DNA from 3 places in the Pedococcus sp. P2_E2 genome. Region 1 is predicted to be linked to each of the others. Evidence: riboswitches for the same ligand, from Rfam matches in the RefSeq annotation. Region 1 holds a riboswitch; each other region holds the start of a gene.
The links. A riboswitch is a leader RNA that binds a small molecule or an ion and turns the genes downstream of it on or off. The one in region 1 is predicted to bind S-adenosylmethionine.
Positions count from the first base shown of each region.

Region 1 (9,438 bases):
GGCCTGCCCGCGCCCCACCTCGAGGCAGATCTTGGGCAGCTGGGTGGTCTTGCCCGAGCCCGTCTCGCCCGCGACGATGACGACCTGGTGGTCGCGGATCGCGGCGGCGATGTCGTCCTTGCGCGTGACGACCGGCAGGTCCGGCGGGTACTTGAGCTCCGGCACGGGCGGCGGGACGCGCGCGGGCCGAGGTGGGCCCGCCCGACGTGGCCGCCGAGACCGGGACCGCTGCTCGGAGGACACGGGCGAAATCATACGGGTGAGCCCCAGCCACCCCTGGATCTGCTCAGCGCACCAGTGTCGTCAGGTTGCGCGGGTTCGGCAGCTGGTCGGGAGCCAGGATCGCCCCGCCACCTGCGACGGTCACCAGCACGAGGACGACGGCAAGGACCGTCACGACCGCGACGAGGAGAAGCGGTGCGACCTGGTGTGGAAGGTGGACCGTGTGGACGTGCAGGTGGAGCGTCACGGGCCCCGGATGCGAAGCCATGCCCCAGTATCCCCCCGCGGCCGCCGGCTGACACCTGCATTCGACGTGTTGGGTCGGACGCAGGTGTCAGCAGTCGGCTCAGACGCCCTTGGCCGCGATGAAGCCCTGCTCCAGGTCGGCAAGGATGTCGTCGATGTGCTCGATGCCCACGGCGAGGCGCACCAGCCCCGGCGTCACCCCGGCCTTCAGACGATCGCCGTCCGGGCCCTGGGAGTGGGTCGTGGAGGCCGGGTGGATCGCGAGCGAGCGCACGTCACCGATGTTGGCGACGTGGCTGTGCAGCACGAGGGACTCGACGAACCGTCGCCCCGCTTCGACGCCGCCGACGATCTCGAACGCCAGCACCGCCCCAGCACCCCGCGGCGTGTACTTCGTTGCCTTCGCGTACGACTCGTGGTCCGGCAGGGAGGCCCACACGACCTGCTCGACCTGCTCGTGCTGCTGGAGGAACGCCGCCACCTTGTGCGTGTTCTCCAGGTGCCGCTCGATGCGCAGGCTCAGCGTCTCGATGCCCTGGGCGATGAGGAAGGCGTTGAACGGTGCGATCGCGGGACCAAGGTCGCGCAGCAGCTGGACGCGCGCCTTGAGGATGAACGCGAGGTTGGCGCCGAAGGCACTCCCCACGCCGAGGTCCCGCGCGAACACCAGCCCGTGGTAGCTCTCCTCCGGGGTGTTGTAGTTGGGGAACTTGTGGGGGTCGGCCCCGAAGTCGAACGTGCCCCCGTCGACGATCACCCCTGCGATCGACGTGCCGTGACCACCGAGGTACTTGGTCGCCGAGTGCACGACGATGTCGGCTCCCCACTCCAGCGGACGGATGAGGTAGGGCGTCGCGATCGTGTTGTCCACGACGAGCGGCACTCCGGCCTCGTGGGCGACGGCCGCGACGCCCTCGATGTCGAGCACCTCCGACTTCGGGTTGGAGATCGTCTCGCCGAAGAACAGCTTGGTGTTGGGCCGGACGGCGGCCCGCCACGACTCCAGGTCGTTGGGGTCCTCGACGAAGCCCACCTCGATCCCGAACTTGGGGAGGGTGTGCTTGAGCAGGTTGAAGGTGCCGCCGTACAGGCTCGGGCTCGCCACGACGTGGTCCCCCGCCTCGGCGATGTTGAGGATGGCCAGGGTCTCGGCGGCCTGGCCCGAGGCGACCAGCAGCGCCCCGACCCCGCCCTCGAGCGACGCGACTCGCTGCTCGACAGCGTCCTGGGTCGGGTTCATGATGCGGGTGTAGATGTTGCCGAACTCCTTGAGGGCAAACAGGTTTGCCGCGTGTTCCGTGTCCTTGAAGACGTAGGACGTCGTCTGGTAGATCGGCAGGGCGCGAGCGCCGGTGGCGGCGTCCGGCTCCTGTCCGACGTGGACCTGCCGGGTCTCGAACGACCAGTTGGTGGAGCTCATCTCGGTGTCCTTCACTCTCGTATGCCGCGTGGCACGGATCGGGGGCCCGTCACCGGCGGAGCGGGTGGTCGAGGTGCCTGTGAAGGGGAGGTTCGAGCTCCCGAGGTCCTGTGATCACTGATGCCACCGCCGGAACGGTGCGGGACACGTGGTGGGTCTCCCGCGCTTGCGGACGGCAACTGCGCCGCCCGCCAGGTCTTCACCCGGGGCACCCCACCGCGGAGGAGGGTTGCCGGCCAGCGAGCCGGGGCTTGTCGCTGGCACTCATGACCTGGGCCGAGGCTACGCCGGGGAGGTGAGCGAGCGGCATACCCATCTCTCATGGCGGACGCACGAACGGCGGGTCAGCGAGCGCCGGGACGTGGGTCGGGATCGGGGGTGGTGCCGCGCGCGTCGGTGGCGTCGCGGGCCCGCATCGCCAGGTCCCCCTCGTGCCGGGCGTACAGGTCGCGCCCGGTGCCGACGGCCCCCAGACCCGCCGCGGTCGCCTCGGCCGCGAGGCCGGTGACGAACATCGTCCGCGACCGGTCGGGGTCACGGGTCACCAGGGCGAGGTCGTCGAGCCACTTGTTGCGCACGAGGACGCGTGCACGTCCCGCGACCTGCTCGGCCACCCAGTGCGCCGTCGCGGTCGGCGAGCCCGGCGACCGGGTCGCGCGGAACGTGCGGGCGTCGGGCTGGTACTCGGCTCGACCGGCGCGGCGAAGCTCCTCGGCCGTCGCGAGCCGGAGCCGTTGAGCCGTGCCGAAGCGCAGCGAGCGTCGCGCCGTCCTCGTCGGGCCCGCGAGGGCCGCGGGGTTCGTCGCCAGGGCGCCTCGCTTGAGCACGCCGGACGCGGCGCCGGTGACCGACATGGCGGCGCCCACGCCGATGTGGCCCCAGTCCCCGTCGCCGTAGCCGACCTTGACCACCGCGTCTGCCGTCAGCTGGAGTCCGTCGCACGCCCCGGCGGCGACCCCCAGCGCCTTGGACGGCGGCGTGGGAGCCATCGCCACGGCCCCTGCCGCGCTCCCGAGCACGCCGGCCCCGCGACTGAGCCCCGTCAGCGAGTCGTACATCCGTGAGTCGTCGAGGCCGTCCTGGACGAGCTGGTGCAGAACCGTGGCGCACCGGTGGTCCGCCTCGGCGAACCGATGCCAGGCTGCGGCATGGCGGCGTTCGGCGACCTGGACGAGCTCGAGCTGCTCCAGCTCCTTGCGGTGCAAGTCCGCGGCGACCGCACGCTGCGTCGGGTCGGCGCTCTCCTGCGCCGTCACCCGCCGGTTGCCGAGGGCGACCGCTAGCTGCCACGCCTCCGCGTGCGTCGTCACCGCCCAGGAGGCGTCGTGCTGCGCCTCCGCCAGGGCTGCGGCAAGGGGCCGCAGGGCCACCGCCGACACCGCGTAGCGACGCCCGACCGAGACCAGGAGCGAGGCCGCGGTGCGGGACCGAGCGGCGAAGGCGGCGCCGCCCGGCCCCTCCCAGGTCGTCCTGCTCGGGTCGCCGAGGCTTCGCACCGTGCTCGCCAGGGCCAGCAGCAGCTCGCCCTGCCCGGCCAGCCGGTCGGCGAGTGCGCGCACCGTGCCGGGATCACCCGACAGCGGCCTCAGGATCGTCATCCCTGGCCACCGTCGAAGGCAGCGGCGCTCCTGCCCTCGACGTCGGCGTACAGCCGCCCGGCCAGCGCCGTCGCGGCCGCGAGGTCCTCGAGCGCGCGGCCGAGCACGTGACGTTGGTGCTCGAAGTCACCCAGCACCGACGCGAGGGCTCCGGCGCTGTCGCCGGGGCCCAGCGCCCAGGTCTGCTCCGAGCTGCGCACCGCCTGCCAGAGGAGGTCGTCGGCCACCTCCCGGAGGGAAGCGCCCAGCGCCACGATGGTGTCGGAGTTCACCTCGATCCGGGTCATGGGTCCGAGGGTAGGTCGGTCGTGGGACGCCTCCCGGAGTTGTCCACAGTCGCATGTGCGCCGGATCCTCGGCGCCCGACAGCTCCCACCGAGCCGACCCGCCTGCTCGACCCCTCCACCCGAGATGTGCCGGTTCGTGCTGTGATGGACCCATGAGCATTGTTGGTGAGTACGTCGCCAGCCCCACCGGCTGGGTCCGAACGCAGGTCGAGCAGATCGAGGCCGCCGGGACGACCCGAGCGGTCGCCATCCAGGGTCGACGGGTCGTGATGCTGACCATGATCGGCCTCTCCGGCAAGGTGCGAAAGGTGCCGTTGATGCGCGTCGAGCACGACGGTGTGTATGCCGCGGTGGCGAGCAAGGGTGGCGCGCCGGAGCACCCCAAGTGGTACGCCAACATCCGCAAGAACCCGGTCCTCGACCTCCAGGACGACGACCGCACGTGGACGGTCCGGGCCCGGGAGCTCGAGGGTGCCGAGCGCGAGGAGTGGTGGCCGCGGTGCGTCGAGGCGTTCCCGCCCTACGCCGACTACCAGGTCAAGACCGACCGGCTGATCCCCGTGTTCGTCCTCGAACCAGTCGACGAGCCGGTCGACGAAGCCACGGACTAGCGGTCGACGACAGCCGACCAGCCCTCAGCTGGGACGGGTGCGCCGCAACCAGAGCAGGCCGAGCACCGGCAGCACCAGTGGCACGAAGCCGTAGCCGGACCCGAAGTGCGACCACACCGTCTTGTCGGGGAAGGCGTCCGTGGCCAGGTAGGACGCCAGACCCACGATGAGCACGCCTGCCAGCTCGACGCTGATCGCCACCAGCGCGACGCGGCGCGACGTGAGGTCGCCGCGCTCCAGCGCGACCGTCGCGATGAGGTAGATGACCGCTGCGAGCGCCGACAGGACATAGGCCAGCGGCGCCCTCGAGAAGTACTCGGAGATCTGCAGCACCGAACGACCGGTGGCCGCGAGAGCCAGCAGGCCGTAGACCGCGACGAGGACCACGCCCGGTCCCGATCGGGTCGAAGGGGCGGACGGGGTCTCAGCCACGGAGGTTCCAGATCTGTTGGAGTCGAGCGGTCATGACCGCGACGGCGAACGCCCCGACGGCCACGACCCCCATCGCCCAGCGGGTCTTCTCCTTCAGCGCGAGGAACAGTGCCGCCGGCGGCACGAAGGGAAGCGTGATCGCATAGGCCGCGAACGTCGCCTGTTCGGCGCCGCCACCGGGTACCCGCCCGAGATGGACGAGGCAGACCACCAGCTGCACCAGGAGCCCCAGCTCGGTCACCCCGGCCACGAGCAGGAGGCGGTCGTCGACGAGGCGGCTGCGCGCGGCATACCAGGCGGCGACGGCCATCAGGCACACCGCCGCCACGAGCACGACGACGGTCAGCGGGAGGAGCACGGCGGGAAGCCTACGCGAGCGCCCCGTCGTGGTCGTTCGCCGGTCGGGGACCGTCAGCCGCCGGTCTTGACGCCCTTGCCGGACGACCGCGGGTTCGGCGCCTCTCTGTCGCCGGTCGTGGCCGGGTCACTCGGGGCGGACGCCGAGGTGCCGGCCTTGGCCGACTTGCCCTGGGCGGGCGGCGTCACGGACTTCGTCGAGTTGGGGGTGAGGTTGGGGGCATGCGTCGCGGGCGAGTGCGGAGCCGGCGTCTTGGTGCTCGGTGCCTTGGTGGTCGACGGCTTCGTCGGGTGCGTGGGCTTGGCCGACGGGATGACGCGCGCCGTCGGTGCCGACGAACCCTTGGTGGGCTTGGCCGCGAGGACCCCTGCGCAGTACGCCTCCACCCGGTCCGCCCCACCGGCAGTGCCCGTCAGGTTGCGGAAGGCGACCGACCGGTCGCGAGCGGTGCCCTTGGCCTTGTCCGAGGCCCACGCCCTGCACAGGCCTGCGGCGGGGCTGCCCGCGGCATGGGGCCCCACGCCTGCATTCGGCGGGGTCGTCGGGTTGCTCCCGGGGTCCGATGACGTGCCCTTGCCCGGGGCCTCGGGCGCCGGTGCCCCGACGGTGTCGTGCAGGACCTGCTGGACCGGGTCGGGCAGCACCCCGACGTAGGCGGCTGCCCCGAGACCGCCCAGCGACATCACCGACACGGACAGGGCCGTCGCGGTCAGGAGCGCGGCCCGCGACCGACCGGCTGCCGCCGCGGTCACGGCGCCCGCGGAGCCCAGACCGATGGCGATGACCTTGACCCCCGGCGACCGGCGTGCCGAGGACGGGATCTTGCGGAAGGCACTCAACGCGATGTGTTCGTCAGCCAGTTCCGCCGGCGTGGGAGGGGCGGCCAACGACCACGCGAGCAGGTCGGCGTCGGTGGCCAGCCGCTCCAGGGCCCGCGACTCGGCCCGTTCGATGTTCGCCTGGTCCACGCCGACGACGTCGGCCACCGCACTGGGCGGCAAGCCCGCCCCCAGGTGCAGCACGACGACTTCGCCCTGCCCGAGGGGCAGGGCGCGCAACGCGGTCAGGGTGTCGTTGATCCCGCGGTGCACCGGGTCGCCTCCTGCGTCGGACTCGATCAGCTCGTCGATGTCGAGCTCGCCATCGCCCTCGACCTGGATCCCCGGCAGCACGGTGACCGACCCCCAGGCCCGTCGGAGCGTGCTCTCCTCGGCGCGCTGGCGGGCACAGGCGAGCAACCACACGCGCCAGGCGAGCTCGTCCCCGACAAACCCGGGCAGACCGCGCACGACGGTGATCCAGCCCTCGCAGGCCTCGTCGTAGGGATCGTCGTGCCCGACGACCCGCAGGTAGCGGATCATGGCCGGGTTGGCATCACGCCAGAGCCGGGCGAAGGCATCCTCTTCGCCGGCTTGGGCGGCGCGCAGGGTGCGCGTGAATTCGGTCCCCAGCACGATCTCAGTATCGCGGTTCGGCCCGCGCCGTCCCCTCATCCGTTTGGCCCCAAAGTCAAGACTTGGTCAAGTCACCCGAGAGCAGTCCCGGCAGCCGCCGGCAGGCAGCGGGGGCGGTGGTGCCGTGGCCAGGGCTTCGGTGAGCACCGAAGCCCTGGCACGGTATGCCGCCCGCCCGGGTCAGGGCGCGACTGCCAGCTCCGGGGCGGGCACCAGGACCGACTCGCGAGAAGCTGGCTCCTCACGGTGTCCGTGCCGCTCCCACCACCGCGCGAGTGGACCGGGTGCGTACCAGTTCGCCCTGCCCAGCAGTCGCATCGTGGCGGGCACGAGCAGGGCCCGCACGACGGTGGCGTCGAGCAGGACGGCCACGAGCATGCCCACCCCGATCATCTTGAGGAAGACGATCCCGCTCGTCGCGAAGCCACCGATGACGACGGCCAGCAGCAGGGCGGCGCTGGTGATGATGCGCCCGGACCGCTGCACGCCGGCCGCGACCGCCCGGGTGTTGTCCCCGGTGCGGTCCCACTCCTCACGCACGCGGCTGAGCAGGAACACCTCGTAGTCCATCGAGAGGCCGAACAGGATCGCGAGCATCAGGATCGGCTGGGTCACGTCGAGGTAGCCGGGAGAAGTGAAGCCCAGCAGCCCCGACAGGTGACCTTCCTGGAAGATCCAGGTGACCACGCCGAAGGACGCGACGATGGACACGCCGTTCATCACGATGGCCTTGAGGGGCAGCACGACCGAACCGAAGGCGACGAACAGCAGGACGAGCATCACGGCCGCCACCATGAGCGCCATCCACGGCAGGTGGTCGCCGATCGAGTCGATCAGGTCCACGGCGTCGGCGGTCGGGCCACCGACCAGCGCGGTGGTGCCAGTGGGCAGGTCGACGGCCCGGATGCCCTTGAGCACGTCCTGGCTGCTCGAGGTCTGGGAGTTCCCCTGCCAGGTCGCCTGCACCAGCGTGAGCTGCTGGCCGTCCACGGACCGGGTCGCCACGGCTTGCGCCTGGGTGACCCCGTCAACCGCCTTCAGGCTCGTGAGGTAAGCCGAGGTGGCCACCTCATCCGCCCCGCGCACCATGATCGACGCGGTGGACGTCTCGCCACCGAACAGGTCCGCCTGCAGGTCCGCGGCCTGGCGGCTGGGCGAGCTGACCGGCAGGACACGCTCGTCGACGCTGCCCCACTGCGCCCCCAGGAACGGGCTGCCCAGCGCGAGCAGGCCGATGACGATGGCCACGAGGTAGGCGACGGGACGACGCATCACGCTGTGCGCGACCCTGGCCCAGGTGCCGTGCACCACCTCGTGGTCCGCGCCGTGCAGCTCGTCGGGGGTGCGCGCGTCGGCGAGGTGGGCGCGCGAGCCGCGGCGCCACGGCATACGGCCGAACTCGATGCGGGACCCGAGCACCCCCAGCAGGGCGGGCAGCACCGTCAGGGCCGCCAGCATCGCGACCAGCACTGCGGCCATCCCGCCGTAGCCCATCGAGCGCAGGAAGTTCTGGGGGAACAGCAGCAGCGACGCGAGCGAGGCGGCGACGATGAGGCCGGAGAAGAGCACGGTGCGACCGGCGGTGGCCATCGTGCGTTCCACGGCCGCGCGGACGCTCTCCCGGGACGTGTCGGGTTGGTGCGCCAGCTCCTCGCGGAAGCGGCTCACGACGAAGAGTGCGTAGTCAATCGCCAGGCCCATGCCGAGCAGGGTGATGACGTTGATCGAGAAGATCGAGACGTCGGTGACCCCCGTGATGAGGCGCACCACCGCGAACGCACCCATCACGGCGATCCCGCCGACCAGGGTGGGCATCAGGGCCGAGACGAGGCTGCCGAAGATCAGCAGGCTGAGCAGGAAGACGATCGGCAGCGAGATCGACTCGGCGCGCGCGATGTCCTTGGAGACCTGCTCGTTGACGTCGCCGAAGACCGCCCAGCGGCCACCCACACTCGTGCTCAGCCCGGGGGCGTCGAGGTCACCCTTGACGGCGTCCCAGTTGTCGCTCTTGGCGTCCTGGCTGGTGCCGGCGAGGGTGACGATGACGCGCGTGGCGTGTCCGTCGCTGCTCACCAGCCCCGGCGACCTGGTGTCGTAGTAGGTCACCGTCCCGGCCACATCGGTCCTGGGCAGTGCGGTCAGGGTGTCGGTGACCGCGCGCTGGAACGCCGGGTCCTCCACCCGCAGGGTCGGGCTGGAGTAGACGATCACGAGGTCGGTCTCCCGGCCGGGGAAGGTCGCCTGCTCGAGGACGAGCTCCTTCGCCGAGTCGGTGGCGGGGTCGTCGAACCCGCCGTTGGAGAGGTTGCCGAACACTCCTATCCCGTATGCCGCGGCGGCCAGGACCACCGCTATGCCCCCGAGGAGGACCAACCAGGACCTTCGTGCGACGAGCTGACCCCACCTGTGCATCCGAACCACTCCCTCGCAACCCTGCATCACCAATGTTTACAGCAGTAACAGTGATGGGTGTAAACTAAGTTGTCAAGGCTTCATGGTTAACTCTGCAGGACAAACCAGGGCACAGGGCATCCAGACCGTTCGCGGACGAGGAAGCAGGGCGAGATGACCGCGGTTCCGACGCGGCGAGAGCGTCAGCGGCAGGCGACGTTCGACGAGATCGTCGACGTGGCGCGACAGCTGCTTCGCGACGGCGAGGACGTCTCGGTGCGCGGCGTCGCCCAGGAGATGGGACTGACTCCCCCGGCGCTCTACCGCTACGTCGACAGCCACGCCGAGCTGATGGTGCGCGTCGCCCGGTCGATCTTCGAGGACGTGGTGGCGGCCATGACGACCGCGAGGGACCAGCA
Region 1 covers NZ_JBFUEM010000001.1:501,881-511,318, reverse strand. Annotated here, with positions in the region: gene hrpA (ATP-dependent RNA helicase HrpA) at 1-255, opposite strand, end outside; gene AC1DWR_RS02420 (hypothetical protein) at 287-469, opposite strand; gene AC1DWR_RS02415 (bifunctional o-acetylhomoserine/o-acetylserine sulfhydrylase) at 569-1,888, opposite strand; SAM riboswitch class IV at 2,046-2,160, opposite strand; gene AC1DWR_RS02410 (hypothetical protein) at 2,233-3,486, opposite strand; gene AC1DWR_RS02405 (hypothetical protein) at 3,483-3,773, opposite strand; gene AC1DWR_RS02400 (nitroreductase family deazaflavin-dependent oxidoreductase) at 3,926-4,384, shown strand; gene AC1DWR_RS02395 (hypothetical protein) at 4,409-4,816, opposite strand; gene AC1DWR_RS02390 (hypothetical protein) at 4,809-5,174, opposite strand; gene AC1DWR_RS02385 (RNA polymerase sigma factor) at 5,228-6,628, opposite strand; gene AC1DWR_RS02380 (MMPL family transporter) at 6,809-9,040, opposite strand; gene AC1DWR_RS02375 (TetR/AcrR family transcriptional regulator) at 9,194-9,438, shown strand, end outside.

Region 2 (9,438 bases), on a different contig from region 1:
TCGACCTGACTGCCCCGGAGCCACCCTTCGAGCAGGTCCGCGCCCAGCTGGCCGGGCTGATCGCCCGCGGCACCCTCGCGGAGGGCGACCGGCTCCCTACCGTGCGCGGGCTGGCCGCCGACCTGGGCCTGGCGGTCAACACCGTGGCCCGGGCCTACAAGGAGCTCGAGGCCGAGGGTCTTGTCACCACCCGAAGTCGCGCCGGGACCGTCGTGGCGGCGGCCTCTCAACCCCTCGATGTCGCCCTCAACCGCAGCGCCGCGGACTACGCCATCCTGGCCGCACGGGCCGGGCTGAGCGAGTCGGCGGCCGTCGACCGGGTGCGCGCGGCGCTGCGCGAGGCACGCCCCTGACCAGCCACGCGGCATACCGTCGGGTCGTGGGGACGTGCTGCGGCGAGCCCCGGCTGGCGTCGCCCACGGACCCGTTTTGGTTATCCGGGCGGTCTGCCCGTATGCTTTCGCGAGTCCTCGACGGATCCGCGCCTGGCGCTAACGGCGGGGGGCCGTTGAACTGGTCCCCATCGTCTAGCGGCCTAGGACCCCGCCCTTTCACGGCGGTAGCACGGGTTCGAATCCCGTTGGGGATACGCAGTAAAAGCACCATCTAGGCCCCGTAGCGCAGTTGGTTAGCGCGCCGCCCTGTCACGGCGGAGGTCGCCGGTTCGAGCCCGGTCGGGGTCGCTCGAAAGCCAAGAGGCCCGCACACACGTGCGGGCCTCTTCGCATGTCCGGGTATGCCGCGGGGCTGGGCCTCGTGCGCCGGCCCAGCCCTGCGGCATCCCTGTCAGTCCCCCTGCGTGTAGTGCGACGCGTCCCCTTCGATCACCCTGCTCTTCTCCCCCGTCAGCCCCACCGGCACGTCGCCCGCGACCGTGACCCGGTGGAGGCGGCGCGGCAGGTGGTCGTAGTTGTCGATCGCGTAGTGCTGGGTGATCCGGTTGTCGAAGATGACGAGCTGGTCCGGCTCCCAGGCGACACGCACGACGTTCTCGGGGCGCGTGATGTAGGACTGGAACAGCCGGATCAGGTCCCGGCTCTCCGCGGCGGACAGCCCGACCAGCCGCTGGGCGAAGCCGCCGAGGTAGAGCCCCTTCTCCCCCGTCTCGGGGTGCACGCGCACGACCGGGTGGGCGGTCCGATAGGCGGTGGAGGTGAACTCAGCACGGTTCTCCCTGGCCTGGTCGTCGAGGGACTCCTCCGGCTCGGCGTAGTCGTAGTCGTTGGTGTGGATCGCCCAGAGCGAGTCGGCCAGCAGCCTCAACGGCTCGGGCAGGTCGCGGTAGCCCGCACCGGTGTTGGCGATCAGCGTCTCGCCGCCGTGGGGTGGGACCACCTTGCTCGACAGGGTGGTCGCCTTCGGTGGCGCCTGGACGAAGGTGACGTCCGTGTGCCAGTGGTTGGCCGCCCCCTTCTCGCTGTCGACGGGAAGGATCCGCGGGGCGCCCGGCGCCGACGCGACCGTGGGGTGCGCCGTCGTGAGCGGGCCGAAGTGCGCGGCGAACCGTTCCTGCTGATCGTCGGTGAGCGGGGCACGGCGGAAGACGAGCGCCTTGTGCTCCAGCAGAGCCTGGTTGAGGAACTGGATGGTTTCGGCGTCGAGGTCGGAGGTGAGGTCGACGCCGACGATCTCGGCGCCGATCCGTCCGGTGATCTTGCGGACGTCCCGGTCGGTCGCGATGGCGGTCATGCTGCGTGCTCCTTCGTGGTGAGGGCGTGCTCGGTGTTGGGGTTGGCCGGCCGGGGCAGGCCGTAGTGGTCGCGCAGCGTCCTGCCCGTGTACTCGGTGCGGAACAGGCCCCGACGCTGCAGCTCGGGGACCACGAGGTCGACGAAGTCGTCCAGACCGCCCGGCAGCGTCGGCGGCATGACGTTGAACCCGTCGGCTGCCCCCTGCTCGAACCACTCCTGGATCTGGTCGGCGACCTGCACGGCCGTCCCGGCGAACACCCGGTGGCCGCGCCCGCCGGCCAGCCTCTCGATGAGCTGGCGGACCGTGAGGCCCTCGCGCTCGGACAGGTCGAGGATCAGCTGCTTGCGGCTCTGGTTGCCTTCCGTGCCCACCGCCACGGGCGGCAGTGGTCCGTCGAGGTCGCCCTCGGTCAGCTCGTGGTCGAGCATGGTCGAGAGCTGCGCCAGCCCGTATGCCGGGTTGATCAGGGCGTTGAGCTCGGCCTCCTTCTCCTTGGCCTCCTCCTCGGTGCGCCCGATGACGGGGCTGATGCCAGGGAGGATGAGCAGGGCTTCCGGGCGCCGACCGTGGGCGGCGAGCCGGCCCTTGAGGTCGGCGTAGAACGCCTGCGCCTCCTCGAGCGTCTGCTGCGCGGTGAAGACGGCCTCGGCGAAGCGGGCCGCGTACTCCTTGCCCGACTCGCTCGACCCCGCCTGCACCAGGAGGGGGTAGCCCTGCACGGGCCGGCGGATGTTGAGTGGGCCGCGCACCTCGAAGTGCGGGCCCTTGTGGTCGATCGGAGCGATGCGGTCGGTGTCGGCGTAGATGCCCGACACCTTGTCGGCGATGACGGCCTCGTCGTCGAAGGAGTCCCAGAGCGCCTGGGCGAGCTGGACGAACTCGGTGGCCCGCGCATACCTCGCCTCGTGGTCGGGGCGACCCTCGAGCCCGAAGTTCCGCGCCTCGTCCTGCCCGGCGCTCGTGACGATGTTCCACCCGGCCCGCCCACCGCTGAGGTGGTCGAGCGAGGCGAACGCGCGAGCCAGTGTGTAGGGATGGTTGTAGGTCGTCGACGCGGTCGCGATGAGCCCGACGTGGGTCGTCGAGGCGGCCAGGGCCGAGAGCAGGGTGAGCGGTTCGAAGGCGCTGTGCGTGTTGTGCTTCACGTTGCCGTGCAGCGCCACTCCGTCGGCGAAGAAGACCGAGTCGAGCAGGCCGCGCTCGGCCGTCCTGGCGATGTCGACGTAGTGCTGCAGCGTGAGCGCGCGGGCGGGTTCGACCTCAGGGTGTCGCCAGGCGGCCTCGTGGTGGCCGGTCGACATGATGAAGGCGTTGAGATGGAGCTCTCGGGGTTCAGTGGACATGGTTCAGCTTTCCTTTCAACGGATCTGGGGTGCTGGTCAGCGGGCCGCGGCAGCGACGCGCCAGCGCGAGAAGTGCCGCTCCAGCCGGACGAGGACGGTGTTCACGAGGAGCCCGAACAGCGAGACGGTGAGGATGCCGGCATACATGTCCGGGATCTGGAAGCTGCTCTGGGCGTTGACGATCAGGTAGCCCAGCCCCGCCTTCGCGCCCACCATCTCGGCGGCGATGAGGACCAGGATCGAGGCCGTGCCCGCCATCCGGACGCCCGTGAAGATGGTGGGCACCGCGGAGGGCAGGACCACCTTCTGGAACAGCCTCAGGCTGCCCAGCCCCAGCGACCGGGCGGCCCTGACGAGGAGCGGGTCGACCGTGCGCACCCCGGCGATCGTGTTGAGCAGCACCGGGAAGAAGCTCGCGTACGCGACGATCGAGATCTTGCTCGTCTCCCCGATCCCGAGCAGTAGGACGAAGACCGGCAGGAGCGCGAGGGCGGCCGTGTTGCGGAAGGCTTCCAGCAGCGGCGTGAGGAACTCGCGCAGGCCGTCGTACCACGCCACCACGAGTCCCAGCCCGATGCCCGCGACGACCGCGACGCTGAACCCGATCACCGACCGGGTCAGGCTGGCCGCGACGTGCTGCTGGAGCTGGCCGCTCTGGACCAGTCCCCACCACGCCTGGAGCACCTCGTGCAGAGGCGGGAGGAACACCTTGCGCGCGGGGTCGAGCAGGTACTGCGTGCCGAACTCCCACAACAGCAGGAAGAGCACGACGGCCGCAGACCTGCGCGTCCCCCGCCCGAGGCGGCGCGCGACGGCACCCCACCAGGTATGCCGCGTGGCAGCCCGCCGAGCCACGCTCGCCTCGGGTGCCGGGCCGGGCTGCGTCGGCGCTGTCAGATCACGACCTGGGTCCAGGGTTGCGGTGCTCATCAGGCTGCCTTCTCTGTGCCGTCGGGCTGGATCTTGAGGTGACCGGCGTCCTGGGCGCGGCGCACCTCGTCGTGCAGGAGCGTCCAGACCTCGTGCCGGTAGTGCACGAAGCGGGGGTCCGACCGCAGGTCCGTGGTGGACTCGCGGTCGCCGAGGTCGACGTCGACGAGGGCCTTGAGACGCCCGGGGCGGGCGCTCAGGACGGCCACGCGCTGGCCGAGGTAGACCGCCTCCTCGATGCCGTGGGTGATGAACACGACCGTCGTGTCGGTGGCTCGCCAGATCCGCAGCAGCTCGTCCTGCAGCTGTTCACGGGTCTGCGCGTCAAGGGCCGCGAACGGCTCGTCCATGAGGAGGATCCCGGGTTGGTAGGCCAGGCTCCGGGCGATCGCGACCCGCTGCTTCATCCCACCGGAGAGCTCGTGGGGGTAGCGGTCCTCGAACCCCTCGAGCCCCACGAGGGCCAGGTTCTCGCGGGCCCGTTCGGTGCGCTCGCGGCGACTCAGTCCCCGCTGCTCGAGGCCGAACGTCACGTTGGCGAGGGTGGTCCGCCAGGGAAACAGGGCGTACTGCTGGAAGACGATGCCCCGGTCGAGACCGGGACCGGTCACCTCGGCGCCGTCCACGAGGACGCTGCCGCTCGTGGGGCGGCTCAGCCCGCCGAGCAGGTCGAGCAAGGTGGTCTTGCCCGACCCGCTCGGTCCGACCAGCGTGAGGAACTCACCGCGTGGCACCTCCAGCGACACGTCCTCCAGCGCGACCAGCGTGCGCGCCTGCGGCTGGTCCCTGGTCGGGCGGAGCGCGAACTCCTTGGTCACGCCACGCAGCTCGATGTGGGCACTCATGAGGACGCCTTCGACGCGAGCCCGTTGTAGTCGTTGGTGTAGAGGTCGCGGGGCTTGAGCGCGCCCTGCTTGAGGACCCCGCTGTCGACGAGCCACGGCTCCCAGCGGGTGAAGTCCTGGTCGCTGATCACGCCGCCCTTGCTGGCGACTCCCACGCTCTTCCAGAACTTGAGGTTGTCGGTCTTCTCGTTGCGACCACGCTTCTCGATGATGGTGCTGAACCGCGCGATGACGGTCTCGCGAGGGCTCGTGCGCTCCCACTCGATCGCCTTGGCGACCCCGGTGACGAACTCCTTGGCTGCCGCAGGATGCTTGGCGATGAAGTCGTCCCGCAGGACGTACTGACCACCGTTGAAGGCGCCGAACAGCTCGTAGTCGCTGAACAGCGACCGCAGCCCACCCGTGGCGATGGCGTGGTCCTGCAGGACCCCCGAGAGGGTGCCGACGTCGACCTGCCCACGCCGAACGGCCAGCTCGGTGTCGTTCGGGGGCAGCGGGACCAGCTGCACCTGCTTGATCTGCGCCGGCGTGAGGCCGTTCTTCTTCAGGTAGGTGTCGATGACCGCCTCGGCGTGCGCCCCCAGGGTGTTGACAGCGACCTTCTTGCCGATCAGGTCGTGCGGGGTCCGGATCGGACTGTCGTCCTTGACGTAGAAGCCGTTGAACGTCCTGACGTCCTCGCCGTAGTAGTTGATGACGGCCTTGACCGGGGCGCCGGCGCTGATGAGCTTGACCACGGCGCCGGAGAACGCACCGCCGAAGTCGGTCTGCCCCGTGGCCGCGGACTGGATGTCCTGGGGACCGCTCGTGGTGTTGCCGACCCAGTTGAGCTTGAGGGTGGGGAAGTAGCCCAGGTCGGAGGCGAGCTCAGGTAGGGACACCGAGTTGGCCCACCCCTGGTAGCGAATGGTCACCGGCCCCTTGTCCTTCGCGGACGTGCTGGCCTCGCTCGACGGGAGCGAGCAGCCGGACACCAGGACGAGTGGGAGGGCCGCCGCCAGCGAGGCGACCAGCGCCCGGCTCGCGGTGAAGGAACCACGGATCGTGCGCATCAGGCCACCGCCTCGCGGAGCACGGCACCCGCGGTGACCAGCGAGCGTCCTGCCACGGTGTCGAGGAAGACGGTCGTGACCTCGCGCAGCGGGCGCAGGGCAGCCTCGTCGAGGAAGGCCTCACCCCCGTCGACGAGCCTCACGTGGTCGGCCAGGACGAACCAGCCCGGGGTGATGCTGCTCGGCGACAGGCTCGCCAGGACGGGGCGGAGGGCATAGTCGACGACCAGCACGTGGGCGGGCGTGCCGCCGGTGGCCACCGGCAGGACGACCTTGCCCCGCAGCGCGAACTGCGGCAGCAGGTCGAGGAAGGTCTTGAGCAGGCCGCCGTAGGCCGCCTTGTAGACCGGGGTGGACACGACGACCGCGTCTGCCGCCTCGAGCGCAGCCACGGCGCGGGCCACGTCGGGGTCATGGGCGTCCCCGCGCAGGAGTGGGCCGGCCGGCAGGTCCCGCAACACGATCGGGACGACGACGTGGCCGGCGCGTTGGAGCTGTCTCGCGATGTCGGAGAGGACGGCGTCGGTCTTGGAGGAGAGGGAGGGACTGCTGGAGATCGTGGCAATGACAGCCATGGGTGGATCCTTTCGGGCAAGGGGAATCGCCGGTCCCGCGCCGAGGCGCAGAACCGTTGGAGGAGAATGGGTTTCGAGGCAGCAGGTGCCGAACAGACCTACGAGCGCAGGTCAGAGACCGGCTGAAGCCGACGAACGACGAGGGCGCGCGTCAGGGGCGACAGAGCGCGCTGGAAACCCTGAGCAGGTCGATGTGCCTGCGCAGGACGGGTCGGCAGGAGCGATCGGCTGCCTGCCTGGATCCGTTGTCCTTCATGGGTTTCCGTCCTCGGATGAGGCTCGAGCCTCGCGCTTGCGGCGGTCGTTCGACTGCCACCTGGTCTTCACCCGGAGCACCCCACCGCGAGTGGGAGGGTTGCCGTCCAGCGAGCCGGGGCTTGTCACTGGAGCTCATGACCTACGTCGAAGGTAGCGGTTCCTTCATTGCCTATCAAATAAGTAGGATATGCCTCTCGCATGGTGGGACGACAAAGAGCGCCCACGCACGGAATCCGTTGCGCGGGCGCCCTTTTGGACAGGCGTCATATGCGTGGCGGGGGCCCGCCAGGGTCCGTCAGACGCTGACCTCGATGGCGATCTTGCCGCGGACGTGCCCGGTCTGGCTCAGCTCGAACGCCTCAGCCGCATCCGCGAGCGCGAACACGTCGGCCACCGGCACGGTCAGCCGACCCGCGTCGGCGAGGTCGCCCAGCGCAGTCAGGTCCTCGGCGTTGGGCCGCACCCATGCGGCGATGCCACCGGCCTCGGCGACGGTGCCGTCGGCGATCGACCCGTGCCGTCCACCGTCGGCGAGAACGGCCTGCGTGACGTCCAGGACCCCGCCGACGAAGTCGGCCACGACGTCCACGCCGTCGGGCGACAGCTCACGTACGCGCTCGGCCAGCCCCGCGCCATACGTCACCGGCTCTGCACCCAGCCCGCGCAGGAACTCGTGGTTGCCCTCGGAGGCGGTGCCGATCACGCGCGCGCCGAGAGCTCGGGCGATCTGCACGGCGAAGAGACCGACTCCACCGGCGGCGGCGTGCACGAGGACCGTCTCGCCATCCTTGAGTCCCAGCCGAGCGATCAGCTGGTATGCCGTGAGGCCGGCAAGCGGGAGGCCCGCCGCCTGGTGCCAGTCGAGGGACTTCGGCTTGCGGGCGACCGTGCGGACGGGCGCGGTGACAAGCTCGGCGAAGGTGCCGCCCTGCACCCAGTCCTTGCGGGCGTAGGCGATCACCTCGTCGCCGGGGGCCCACTCGGGGGTGTCGGGGCCGACCGCCTCGACGACTCCCGAGACGTCCCAGCCCGGGATCGCGGGGAACTCCACGACCATGAGGCCGTCGAGATAGCCCTTCATGACCTTCCAGTCGACAGGGTTCACGGCTGCGCTGCGCACGCGGATGAGCACCTCGCCGGGGCCGACCTTGGGGTCGGGGAGGTCGGTGAGCTGGAGGATGTCGGGGTCGCCGTACTCGGCGAAGGTGATTGCCTTCATGGTGGGGGCAACGTCGCCACCCACGGGGTATTCCGCGATGACCGTCGGTTGTGAGGGGGCAGCACGGATCGGCTATGATCCTGCAGTCGCGACGGTCCCCCGGGCTTCGGCACGAGGCCGCCGCGATCGCATGTTCTGGATTGCATGGTCACCATCACGCACATGCACCCACGGCCAGGTAGCTCAGTTGGTACGAGCGTCCGACTGAAAATCGGAAGGTCGGCGGTTCGACCCCGCCCCTGGCCACCACCCGAGACCGCCGGTCATCACCTCGATGACCGGCGGTCTCGACTTCACGTGAAGCCGATCGCCAGGGCCGGCCCCCCAGCTGGCGGCGACCGACGCCCACGATGTGCACGTCCCTCAGGGCAGTTCGGGAATCTGCCCGTCCCGGATCCGCCGGCGCCGCTCGACATAGGCAGGCAGGATCTCCACGTCGTCGTCTGAGAACCAGGCGAACGGGTCGGTGCTGGCGACCAGCGAGAAGTTGGCCCAGGGCTCGAACGAGCCCGACCTGATCACGAACTTGGCCCGAGGGGCGTAGTCGCTGCACAGCTGCTCGTGGCTGGCCTGGCTGAACGTGGCCCCCGAACCCGTGAAGATCGTCTGCACCTCGCGGTACAGGGTCGGATGGTGGGACTTGAGCTCTGGCGCGAACACTGCCTCTTCGACGAAGACCTGGTCGAGGACCACCCGCAGCACGTCGCGCACGTCGACCAGCCCCGGACGCAGGCCGAGGTCGATCCGGTGGGCGTCTGCCGGGATCGGGAACCCGGCGTCGGTGACCAGGATGGTGTCGGTGTGGCCGAGCGTCGCGAACGCCTTCGCCAGCTCCGGGTGGAGGAGCGCGCCGCCCTTCATCGCCGGACTCCGGCGGCGGCGAGGAACTCGTCGACCGCGGACCGGTCACGGTAGGACGGCACGGTCTCCCAGCCCTCGCAGCACAGTGCCGCGACGGCGTTGGCGAAGCGGACCGCCTCGACGAGGTCGCGGCCCTCGGCCAGCGCGACTGCGAGTCCCGCGTTGAAGCTGTCGCCTGCCCCGTTGGAGTCGACCACGTCCACCTTGTGGGGTTCGAGGTGGACCTCGTCGTCGGACGTGAAGAGGTCGACGCCGTGCTCGCCCCTCGTGATCACCACGGCGCCCGCTCCCATCGCCAGCAGGCGGTCCGCGATGAGCCGGTTGTCCTCGGTGCTGTCGGGACCGAGGCCGACAAGCACGCGCGCCTCGGTCTCGTTGGGGGTGATGACATCCACACCCGTGAGTCCTTCGGCAGGCAGCACGGCGGCCAGCGGCACCGCAGGAGCGGGGTTCAGGACGGTCTGGCGACCCGCCCGCTTGGCCGCTGCGAGACCGGCTAGGGCAGTGGCGAGCGGGATCTCGAGCTGGGCTACGGCAACGAGCGCCTCCTCCAGCGAAGCGCCAGCGGCAGCCACGTCGTCGGTCGAGAAGACCGCGTTGGCGCCGGGGTCCACGACGATGATGTTGTGTCCGGCCTCGTCCTTGATGATCAAGCCGACACCA
Region 2 covers NZ_JBFUEM010000005.1:54,427-63,864, forward strand. Annotated here, with positions in the region: gene AC1DWR_RS11545 (GntR family transcriptional regulator) at 1-353, shown strand, start outside; tRNA gene AC1DWR_RS11550 (tRNA-Glu) at 517-589, shown strand; tRNA gene AC1DWR_RS11555 (tRNA-Asp) at 610-683, shown strand; gene AC1DWR_RS11560 (TauD/TfdA dioxygenase family protein) at 787-1,689, opposite strand; gene AC1DWR_RS11565 (LLM class flavin-dependent oxidoreductase) at 1,686-3,035, opposite strand; gene AC1DWR_RS11570 (ABC transporter permease) at 3,072-3,965, opposite strand; gene AC1DWR_RS11575 (ABC transporter ATP-binding protein) at 3,965-4,810, opposite strand; gene AC1DWR_RS11580 (ABC transporter substrate-binding protein) at 4,807-5,862, opposite strand; gene ssuE (NADPH-dependent FMN reductase) at 5,862-6,437, opposite strand; SAM riboswitch class IV at 6,721-6,835, opposite strand; gene AC1DWR_RS11590 (NADP-dependent oxidoreductase) at 6,991-7,914, opposite strand; tRNA gene AC1DWR_RS11595 (tRNA-Phe) at 8,087-8,163, shown strand; gene rbsD (D-ribose pyranase) at 8,278-8,775, opposite strand; gene AC1DWR_RS11605 (ribokinase) at 8,772-9,438, opposite strand, start outside.
Region 2: another riboswitch for S-adenosylmethionine. It lies ahead of ssuE (NADPH-dependent FMN reductase); the one in region 1 lies ahead of AC1DWR_RS02415 (bifunctional o-acetylhomoserine/o-acetylserine sulfhydrylase).

Region 3 (9,438 bases), on a different contig from region 1:
CGACTTCGACCGGCTCGACATCGAGGCAGGGGGGACCCCGACGCACACCGACCTGCCCCGCCTCGCCCAGGGTGGCGTCGGCGGCCAGTTCTGGTCGGTCTTCGTGCCTGCCTCGCTCCAGGGTGACGACGCCGTGAGCGCCACCCTGGAGCAGATCGACGCGGGCCACCAGATGGTGGCGAGGTATGCCGGCCGGCTGGCTTTCGCCCGCACCGCGGACGAGGTGGCGGCCGCCTGGGAGTCGGGGCGGATCGCCTCCCTGCTGGGGGCCGAGGGCGGGCACTCGATCAACAACTCGCTCGCGACCCTGCGCATGCTCCACGTCCTGGGCGTCCGCTACCTGACCCTGACCCACAACAGCAACGTCGACTGGGCTGACTCGGCCACCGACGTGACGGTGCACGGAGGGCTGTCGGCGTTCGGCGTCGAGGTGGTGCGCGAGATGAACCGGATCGGCATGCTCGTCGACCTCAGCCACGTCTCGGCCGACACGATGCGCGACGCCCTGCGGGTGGCAGAGGTGCCGGCGATCTTCAGCCACTCCTCGGCGCGGGCGGTCTGTGACAGCCCGCGCAACGCGCCCGACGACGTCCTGGAGTCGTTGCGGGACAACAACGGCGTCTGCATGGTGACCTTCGTGCCGACATTCGTGAACCCCGAGGCGGCAGCCTGGCGCGAGCAGCTGAACGCGGCCGCGGCGGCAGAGGGGATCACGCCGGCCGACGCCGCGGCATACAGCCCGTTCTACGACGAGTACTGCCTCAGCCGTCCCACACCGAAGGCCACGCTCGCCGACGTCGTCCAGCACGTCGAGCACGTCCGCGAGGTGGCCGGAGTCGACCACGTGGGGCTGGGTGGCGACTACGACGGGGTGGCCACGCTGCCCGAGGGGCTCGAGGACGTCACCGGCTACCCCCGGTTGCTGGCGGCGCTGGCTGACCGCGGATGGTCCGACGACGACCTCGGCAAGCTCACGAGCGGCAACATCCTGCGCGTGATGAGGGACGCCGAGGCAGGCGCGAGATCGCTGCAGGAGCAGCGCGGGCCCAGCCTGGCCACCATCAAGGACCTCGACGGCGATCCGGTCTCCGGGTAGTCGTCCTGCTAGTTGCGCCAGCGGGAGATGGTCAGGCCGACGACGCGGGCGATGATCAGCGCGACGTACATGACGCCGGCCACCTGCTCGATGATCACGACCGAGCGCGCGAAGGGCAGAACGGCGGTCACGTCGGAGAGCCCGACGCTGGTCAGGTTGGCGAAGGACAGGTAGAGCAGCTCGAGGAAGGTCCGGTGTCCTTCACCCTGGTAGGCCGTGAACGACCCCGGATAGACCACCTGCACGGCCATGAACAGGTGGGCGAACATCCACGACACGACCGTGAAGTTAGCTCCCACCGCGAAGATCTCGTCGCGGGTCACCCAGGAGTCGTCGAACAGGTAGCGGATCAGGCCGTACCCGGTGTAGCCGTAGAAGGCCGCGTGCAGGATGGCTGACCAGAAGACCACCTGGTGGTTCGCCGGGGCCAGCCCCTCGGCGACGGTCAGGGCCACGACTGGCACGCCCAGCACCACCGCGACCCACGTCAGGGCCGGCGTAGCCCTGACGGCATAGACCGCGATCGAGAGCACCAGAACGCCGAACACCCCGATGAGCGTGCGCCCCAGCGGCGTGTCCCCCGCAAAGGGGTACGCCAGCACCTCGAGCAGCTGCGCCGCGAGGAGCACCCCACTGGGGTGCCCCTTGACGGCGTTGAACCATTCACGCATGGCGACACCCTAAGGGTGTGCGCCGAGTCCCAAGGGTCTCCGAGTCCCCAGGGTGGGCGCCGAGTCGTCAGGTGGCGTGCTTCAGTTCGTGACGACCCTCACGCGCAGCGTCCGGGCGGCCACCACGGCCGCGAGGCAGGCAGTGACCGCCATGACCAGCGCCATCGGGACGGCTGAGCCCGAACCCATCGCGCCGATGAGGGGGGCGGACACACCACCGATGACGAACTGCGACGCGCCGAGCAGGGCAGCAGCGGTCCCCGCGGCCTCACCGTGCCGGGTCAGGGCCAGTGCGGGGGTGTTCGGCAGGGTGAGACCGCACGCGAACAGGAGGAACCAGAGCGGCACGAGGACCGTGGTCAGCCCACCGACACCCGTGATCGCCGACGCCAGGAGCACCAGTGCGGCGACCGCACCGATCGAGACGCCCGCCCGGACCAGCTGGCGCGGCTGGAACCGCTTGAGCAGGAAGGGGTTCGCCTGCGACCCGGTGAGGAAGCCCAGCGAGTTGAGGCCGAAGGCCAGCCCGAACTGGGTCACGCTCAGTCCGTAGATGTCCTGCAGCACGAACGAGGAGCCGCCGATGTAGGAGAACAGCGTCGCGAACATCAGGCCGCTGATGAGGACGAGCCCGACGAAGGTGCGGTCGCGCAGGAGCATGCCGTAGGTGTTGAGCACCGGGCGGAGGGCCAGCGGCCTGCGTCGCTCCGCAGGAAGCGTCTCGCGCAGGGCGAGACTGGCCAGTGTCACCAGGAGCACACCCGCCACGGCGAGGATGACGAACACCCCGCGCCACGAGGTGAGCCGGAGGATGAAGCCGCCCAAGGTCGGGGCGAGCACCGGCGCGAGACCCATGACGAGCATCAGGCGGGACAGCATCGTCGCGGCAGCCGACCCCGCGAAGAGGTCGCGCACCATCGCCATGGCAACCACGGACACGGCCGCGTTGCCCAGGCCCTGGATCGCCCGGCCGACGGTGAGCAGCTCGATGGTCGGGGCGAACGCACAGAACACCGAGGCCGCGATGTGCAACGCCAGCCCGGCGATGAGTGGTCGGCGGCGTCCGATGGCGTCCGCGAGCGGCCCGACGAGGAGCTGCCCGAGCCCCATGCCCAGCAGGATGCCGGTCAGCGTGCCCTGCACGGCCGACTCCGACGCCGCGAGGTCGCGGGTGATCGAGGGCAGCGCCGGCAGGTAGGTGTCGATGGTCAGCGGACCGATCGCGATCAACGCGCCGAGCACGAGGACGAAGCGGAGGTACGAACGGCCCGTCGGGGCCGCCTGGACACCGGTGCTGGCATGCGGTGACGGCGTGCGCGTGGGGGTCGCGGTCGAAGTCGGGGCGATCGAAGTCGGGGCTGTCGGAGTCGGGGCGGTGGCGTCAGTCAGTGTCTCGGGAGCGGCAGTCACCTCTGCGCAACGACGAAGGGCACGGGTCTATTTCATCCCGCGCCCTTCATCTCGGGTCTGGTCAGTCCCTGCCGGTGAGCTCCCAGGCGTCGAGGGACTCCTCGACTTCCTCGCGACCGGCGAGCCCTCTCGCCACCGGGTCGTTGTCGTAGCGTGAGTCCGGCGCGTAACCGGGCGTGTAGCCGGAACCCGCAAGGGCGACCTCGTCCGTCCGCTCGACACCCGTGTCGTCAGGATCCGCCGCCTGTCCGTCGAACACCGGCTCCATCTCGGGCACCTCGTCCCCACGCATGAGCGCCAAGGTCATGGGCAGGTCGTCGAGCTTGATCAGCACGTCGCGCGCCTTGGAACCCTCGGACGGACCCACCACCCCGCGGGACTCGAGCAGGTCCATGAGCCGACCTGCCTTGGCGAACCCGACGCGCAGCTTGCGCTGGAGCATCGACGTCGAGCCGAACTGGGTCGTCACGACGAGCTCGGTGGCCTGGAGCAGCAGCTCGAGGTCGTCGCCGATGTCGTCGTCCACCTGCTTCTTGGCCGCCACCACCGTGACGTCGTCGCGGTAGCTGGGCTTGAGCTGGCCGGTCACGTGCTTGACGACCTGCTGGATCTCGGACTCGGTGACCCACGCACCCTGGACGCGCATCGTCTTGGAGGAGCCCATCGGCAGGAACAGCGCATCGCCCTGACCGATCAGCTTCTCGGCACCGGGCTGGTCGAGCACGACCCGGCTGTCTGCCAGCGACGAGGTCGCGAACGCCATCCGCGACGGCACGTTGGCCTTGATGAGGCCGGTGACGACGTCGACGGACGGGCGCTGGGTCGCCAGCACTAGGTGGATGCCCGCGGCCCGTGCCAGCTGCGTGATCCGGACTATCGACTCCTCGACGTCCCGGGGCGCGACCATCATCAGGTCGGCGAGCTCGTCGACGATGACCAGCAGGTACGGGTACGGGTGGATGACCCGCTCCGAGCCCGCCAGCGGCTTGACCTTGCCCGCCTTGACCGCCTTGTTGAAGTCGTCGATGTGCTTGAAACCGAACTGCGCGAGGTCGTCGTAGCGCGTGTCCATCTCACGCACCACCCAGGCAAGCGCCTCGGCGGCCTTCTTGGGGTTCGTGATGATCGGCGTGATGAGGTGCGGGATCCCCTCGTATGCCGTGAGCTCCACCCGCTTGGGGTCGACCAGGACCATGCGCACCTCGTCGGGCGTGGCCCGCATGAGGATCGAGGTGATCATCGAGTTGACGAAGCTGGACTTGCCCGCGCCGGTGGCGCCCGCGACGAGCAGGTGCGGCATCTTGGCGAGGTTGGCGATGACGTAGCCGCCCTCGACGTCCTTGCCGACGCCCATCACCATCGGGTGCTCGTTGCCCCGCGCTGCCTGGCTGCGGAGCACGTCGCCGAGGCTGACCTTCTCGCGGTCGGCGTTGGGGATCTCGATGCCGATCGCGGACTTGCCCGGGATCGGCGACAGGATGCGGACGTCGGCCGAGGCCACGGCATACGCGATGTTCTTGGAGAGCGCGGTGACGCGCTCGACCTTGGTGCCACGGCCGAGCTCGACCTCGTAGCGGGTGACCGTCGGTCCACGGCTGAAGCCGGTGACCTGGGCATCGATGTCGAACTGCTCGAGCACCTGGCTCAGCGACTCGACCACGCGGTCGTTCGCGGCACTGCGGGTCTTGTGCGGGGAACCCGGCTCAAGGATGGCGTTGTCGGGCAACGTGTAGGTGATGTCGCCGGCGAGCGCGAGCTGCTCGACTCGCTGTGGCAGCGGGGTCGTCGGGGGCGCCTCAAGGGCGGCCTTGACCTCGATGGCCGGGCCCTTGGCGGGCGAGGTGGTTTCGGCAGTCGCCGAAGGGGCCAGAACGCCGGGCGAGGTGGGGCGCTTCTCGCCGGGGCGGAACCGCCGACCGTCGGGTGCCACGAGAGCGGCCTGCTCGAACGCCTCGTCCCCCTCGAGCGGACCCTCCGGGTCGATCACGCGGCGACGACGCCTGGGCTTGTCCTCGACCGCGTCGGCGAGCGGGTCCTTCCCGGCGTCGACCGTCCCACGGTGGAGGAGGTGGTCGCGCAGCTCGGCGAGGCGGGTGGGGACCATGTGCACGGGCGTCGCGGTCATCACCAGGAGGCCGAAGAAGCCCAGCATCAACAGGATCGGCACGGTGCCGTAGACCGACACCGCGGCCTCGAGCGGGCTGGATGCCAGGAACCCGATGATGCCGCCACCGTCACGCATCCCGTCGGCGCCCTGGGGTGGGGTGGGGATGTCGGCGGCGACGTGGGCCAACCCCGAGGCGGCGAAGGCGAGGGCGCCCAGGCCGACACCGAGGCGGGAGTTGGCCGAGTCCTCTTGCGGCGCGCGCAGGAAGCGGATGCCCAGGAAGAGCAGGGCGAGCGGCACGGCATAGGCGACGCGTCCGAAGGTGCCTGCGACGACGGCGTGCACGACGTCGCCGAGGGCGCCCTCGAAGGCCCACCACTCCCGGGCGGCGACGAGGATCGACACTCCGATGAGGAAGAAGCCGAGCCCGTCACGTCGGTGCTCGGGCTCGAGCTCACGGGCGCTGGTGCCGACCCGGCGCACCGCGCCGCCGGCCACGTGTGCCATGCCCATCCAGGTGCCGCGGACCGCGCGCAGGGGCAGCGGCAGTCCGCCACCGCTGGCCTTGCCACGCGCGGGGGACTTGCGGGGTGTGCTGCTCTTGCGGTTGGCGGGGCGTGTTGCGGTGCCCCGGCTCCCCGACGAGCGCGACCCTGCATTTGATCGTGCTGGTGTGGACGGACGTGTCGCCATGCTCCGCAGGCTACGCGAAGGTCACACGGGACACACGCGTCACACGCGTTCCACCCGCAGGCAATGTGTCCGGATCGCCCTGGCCCGAACGGCCGAGTTGCCCTCCCCGATCGGGTACGAAGGGCAGGTAGCCCTTACCAGGGCGCACGCCCGGTGGGACGCTGGGCCTTGCGTCTGGCGGGGCCTGTGCCGACGACCAGCAGTGGTCGTCGGCACAGGCGCGCACAGGGGGAAGGGTCGCGTGGGGACGGCGATGCCGACCCGCCCCGCCAGATCGCTCGGCCCTGCCTCCGGCCACCTGGCGGTCACGGACTTCCGCCATCTCAGATCGCGGGAACCCACGCCCACGTGCTGGATCCCGCTTGACCCGTGCCGCTACCCTCGACGACAGGTCATGAGTGTCAGCGCACAGCCCCGGCTTGCTGACCAGCAACCCTCCTCCGCGGTGGGGTGCTCCGGGTGACGACCGGGCCGACTGCACCCGCAGCCGGCAAGCGCGGACTCGGGAGCTCTCGGGTCCCACCCGGACCAGGAGCTCTACCCATGTCGATCGCGAGCACCCCGCCACCAGCCTTCCGTCGCAGCGCCCCCCTCGCGCACGCCCGCACCCAGAGCCACCTCCGCCCTGTTCCCGATGCCCGGTCACTGGGCGAGGTCGGCCCGCTGCCCGCGGTCGTGTCGGAGTCGCTGCTCGTGCCGACGCTGGACGGGGCCGTGGACTACGCCAACTTCGACCACGCGGCGTCCACGCCGGCGCTGGTCAGCGTCAAGAAGGCCGTCGACACGGCGGTGCGCACCTACTCCTCGGTCCACCGCGGCAATGGCTGGGCCTCCCGGGTGACCTCGTCCTGGTACGAGCAGGCGCGGGCCGAGGTGCGGTCGTTCGTCGGGGCACGCGAGGGCGACGAGGTCGTCTTCACCCGCAACAGCACCGACTCGTTCAATCTCCTGGCGCGATGTCTGCCGCGCCACACGCAGGTCTTCGTCTTCGAGTCCGAGCACCACGCCGCGCTTCTGCCGTGGCCCCACCAGCGCACCCACCGGCTTCCGGTCCCCGGCAGCATCAGCGACGCGAGGGCGCTCCTGCGGACTGCGCTTCGCGACCACCCCGGCCGCCACCGGTTGGTCGTGCTCGCCGGCGCCTCCAACGTCACGGGAGAGATCTGGCCGGTCCGCGAGCTGGCGGCGATCGCCCGCCAGGCGGGCGCGAGGGTGGTCCTCGACGCCGCGCAGTACGCCCCCCACCGCCGCGTGGACCTGGACGACCTCGGTGTCGACTACGCCGTGCTGTCCGGCCACAAGCTGTACGCACCGTTCGGCACGGGAGTCCTGGCAGGCCGGGCGGACTGGCTGGACGCTGCGGCGCCCTACCTCGCCGGCGGCGGCGCCACCAAGTCCGTGACCGAGCGCGCAGTCGTGTGGCAGAAGGGGGCCGCACGCCACGAGGGCGGCAGTCCCAACGTCATCGGCGCGATCGCCCTCGCTGCCGCGTGCCATGCCCTGCGGGCGCACGCGGACGCGGTGGAGGAGCACGAGCGCACGCTGGGCCAGCGTCTGCTCGACGGTCTGGCCGCCATCGACGGCGTGCAGACCTACTCCCTCTTCAGCCCGGACCACGAGCGCGTTGCCGTGGCGACCTTCACCATCGACGGGGTCGACTCGTCACTGGTGTCCGCGGCCCTGTCGGCCGAGCACGGCATCGGGGTCCGGGACGGCAAGTTCTGTGCGCACCTGTGCGTCGACGCCCTGCTCGACGACCCCCACGCCGTCGGGTCCACGACCGCCGTCCGCGCCAGTGTCGGGCTGGCCACGACCGCTGAGCACGTCGAGCGGTTGCTGTCAGCCGTGGCCGAGCTCGCCGAGCACGGACCCCGCGCCGACTACGTCAACGGACCGCAGGGGTGGTTGCCGGTCGGCGACCCGCGCGCGCTCGACCTCGCGCGCCCCTGGTAGCCGCCCCCGCGGCATACCCGAGCCCCACCTGCCGCACCTTTATCGGGTGACCCGATAAAGGTGCGCTTCACCCGGAAACGGTTCTCGGGTGAAGCGCGCCCTTCTCGGGTGGAGCAGGCGCAGGCTAGGCCTGGATGACGACCGGGATGATCATCGGGCGCCGGCGGATCTTGCCGCCGACCCAGCCACCGATCGCCCGGCGCATGACCTGCTCGAGCTGGTGGGAGTCGGTGACGCCGTTGCCGGTGGCCTCGGCGAGCGCCTGTTCGATCTTGGGCCGCACCTGGCTGAAGATCTCGTCGTCCTCGGCGAAACCCCGGGCCTGGATCTCCGGCCCCGCGGCGATCTTGCCCGTGGCGGAGTCGATCACGACGATGACCGAGATGAACCCCTCGTCACGCAGGATCCGGCGGTCCTTGAGCAGCGCCTCGTCGAACTCACCCACCGAGGACCCGTCGACGTAGACGTAGCCGCACGGGACCGCCCCGACGATGCGCGCGACGCCGTCGACGAGGTCGACGACCACGCCGTCCTCGGCCAGCACGACCTGTTCGCGCGGCACACCGGTCTGGACCGCCAGCTCGGCGTTGGCGACGAGGTGTCGCCACTCGCCGTGCACCGGCATCACGTTGCGGGGCTTGACGATGTTGTAGCAGTAGAGCAGCTCACCGGCGCTGGCGTGGCCGGAGACGTGCACCTTGGCGTTGCCCTTGTGCACGACGTTGACACCGAGCCGCATGAGGCCGTTGATGATGCGGTAGACGGCGTTCTCGTTGCCGGGGATGAGCGACGAGGCCATCAGGACCGTGTCGCCCTCTCCCACGTCGATGCGGTGGTCACGGTTGGCCATCCGCGACAGGGCCGCCATCGGCTCGCCCTGCGACCCCGTGCAGATCAGGACGACCTTGTCGTCGGGGAAGTTGTCGAGCTTCTTGACGTCGACGAGCACGCCGTCGGGCACGTGGAGGTACCCCAGCTCGGCGGCGATCCCCATGTTGCGCACCATCGACCGGCCCACCATGGCGACCTTGCGCCCGGCCGACTCGGCGGCGTTGAGCACCTGCTGGACCCGGTGCACGTGCGAGGAGAAGCAGGCGACGATGATCCGGCGCTCCGCGTCGCGGAAGACCTTGTCGATGGCCGGCGCGATGTCCTTCTCCGGCGTCGTGAAGCCGGGGACCTCGGCGTTGGTCGAGTCCGTCATGAACAGGTCGACGCCCTCCTCCCCCAGCCGCGCGAACGCGCGCAGGTCGGTGAGCCGGTTGTCGAGCGGCAGCTGGTCCATCTTGAAGTCACCGGTGTGCAGGATCGTGCCGCCGGGTGTCCGGACGAACACCGCGAGCGCGTCGGGGATCGAGTGGTTGACCGCCACGAACTCGCAGTCGAAGACGCCGAGCTTCTCGCGCATCCCCTCCTTGACCCCGAGGGTGTACGGCGTGATCCGGTGTTCCTTGAGCTTGGCCTCGATGAGCGCCAGTGTCAGCATCGAACCCACGATCGGGATGTCG
Region 3 covers NZ_JBFUEM010000006.1:105,986-115,423, reverse strand. Annotated here, with positions in the region: gene AC1DWR_RS13765 (dipeptidase) at 1-1,096, shown strand, start outside; gene AC1DWR_RS13760 (ion channel) at 1,105-1,767, opposite strand; gene AC1DWR_RS13755 (multidrug effflux MFS transporter) at 1,849-3,114, opposite strand; gene AC1DWR_RS13750 (FtsK/SpoIIIE family DNA translocase) at 3,239-5,977, opposite strand; SAM riboswitch class IV at 6,368-6,480, shown strand; gene AC1DWR_RS13745 (aminotransferase class V-fold PLP-dependent enzyme) at 6,521-7,930, shown strand; gene AC1DWR_RS13740 (ribonuclease J) at 8,055-9,438, opposite strand, start outside.
Region 3: another riboswitch for S-adenosylmethionine. It lies ahead of AC1DWR_RS13745 (aminotransferase class V-fold PLP-dependent enzyme); the one in region 1 lies ahead of AC1DWR_RS02415 (bifunctional o-acetylhomoserine/o-acetylserine sulfhydrylase).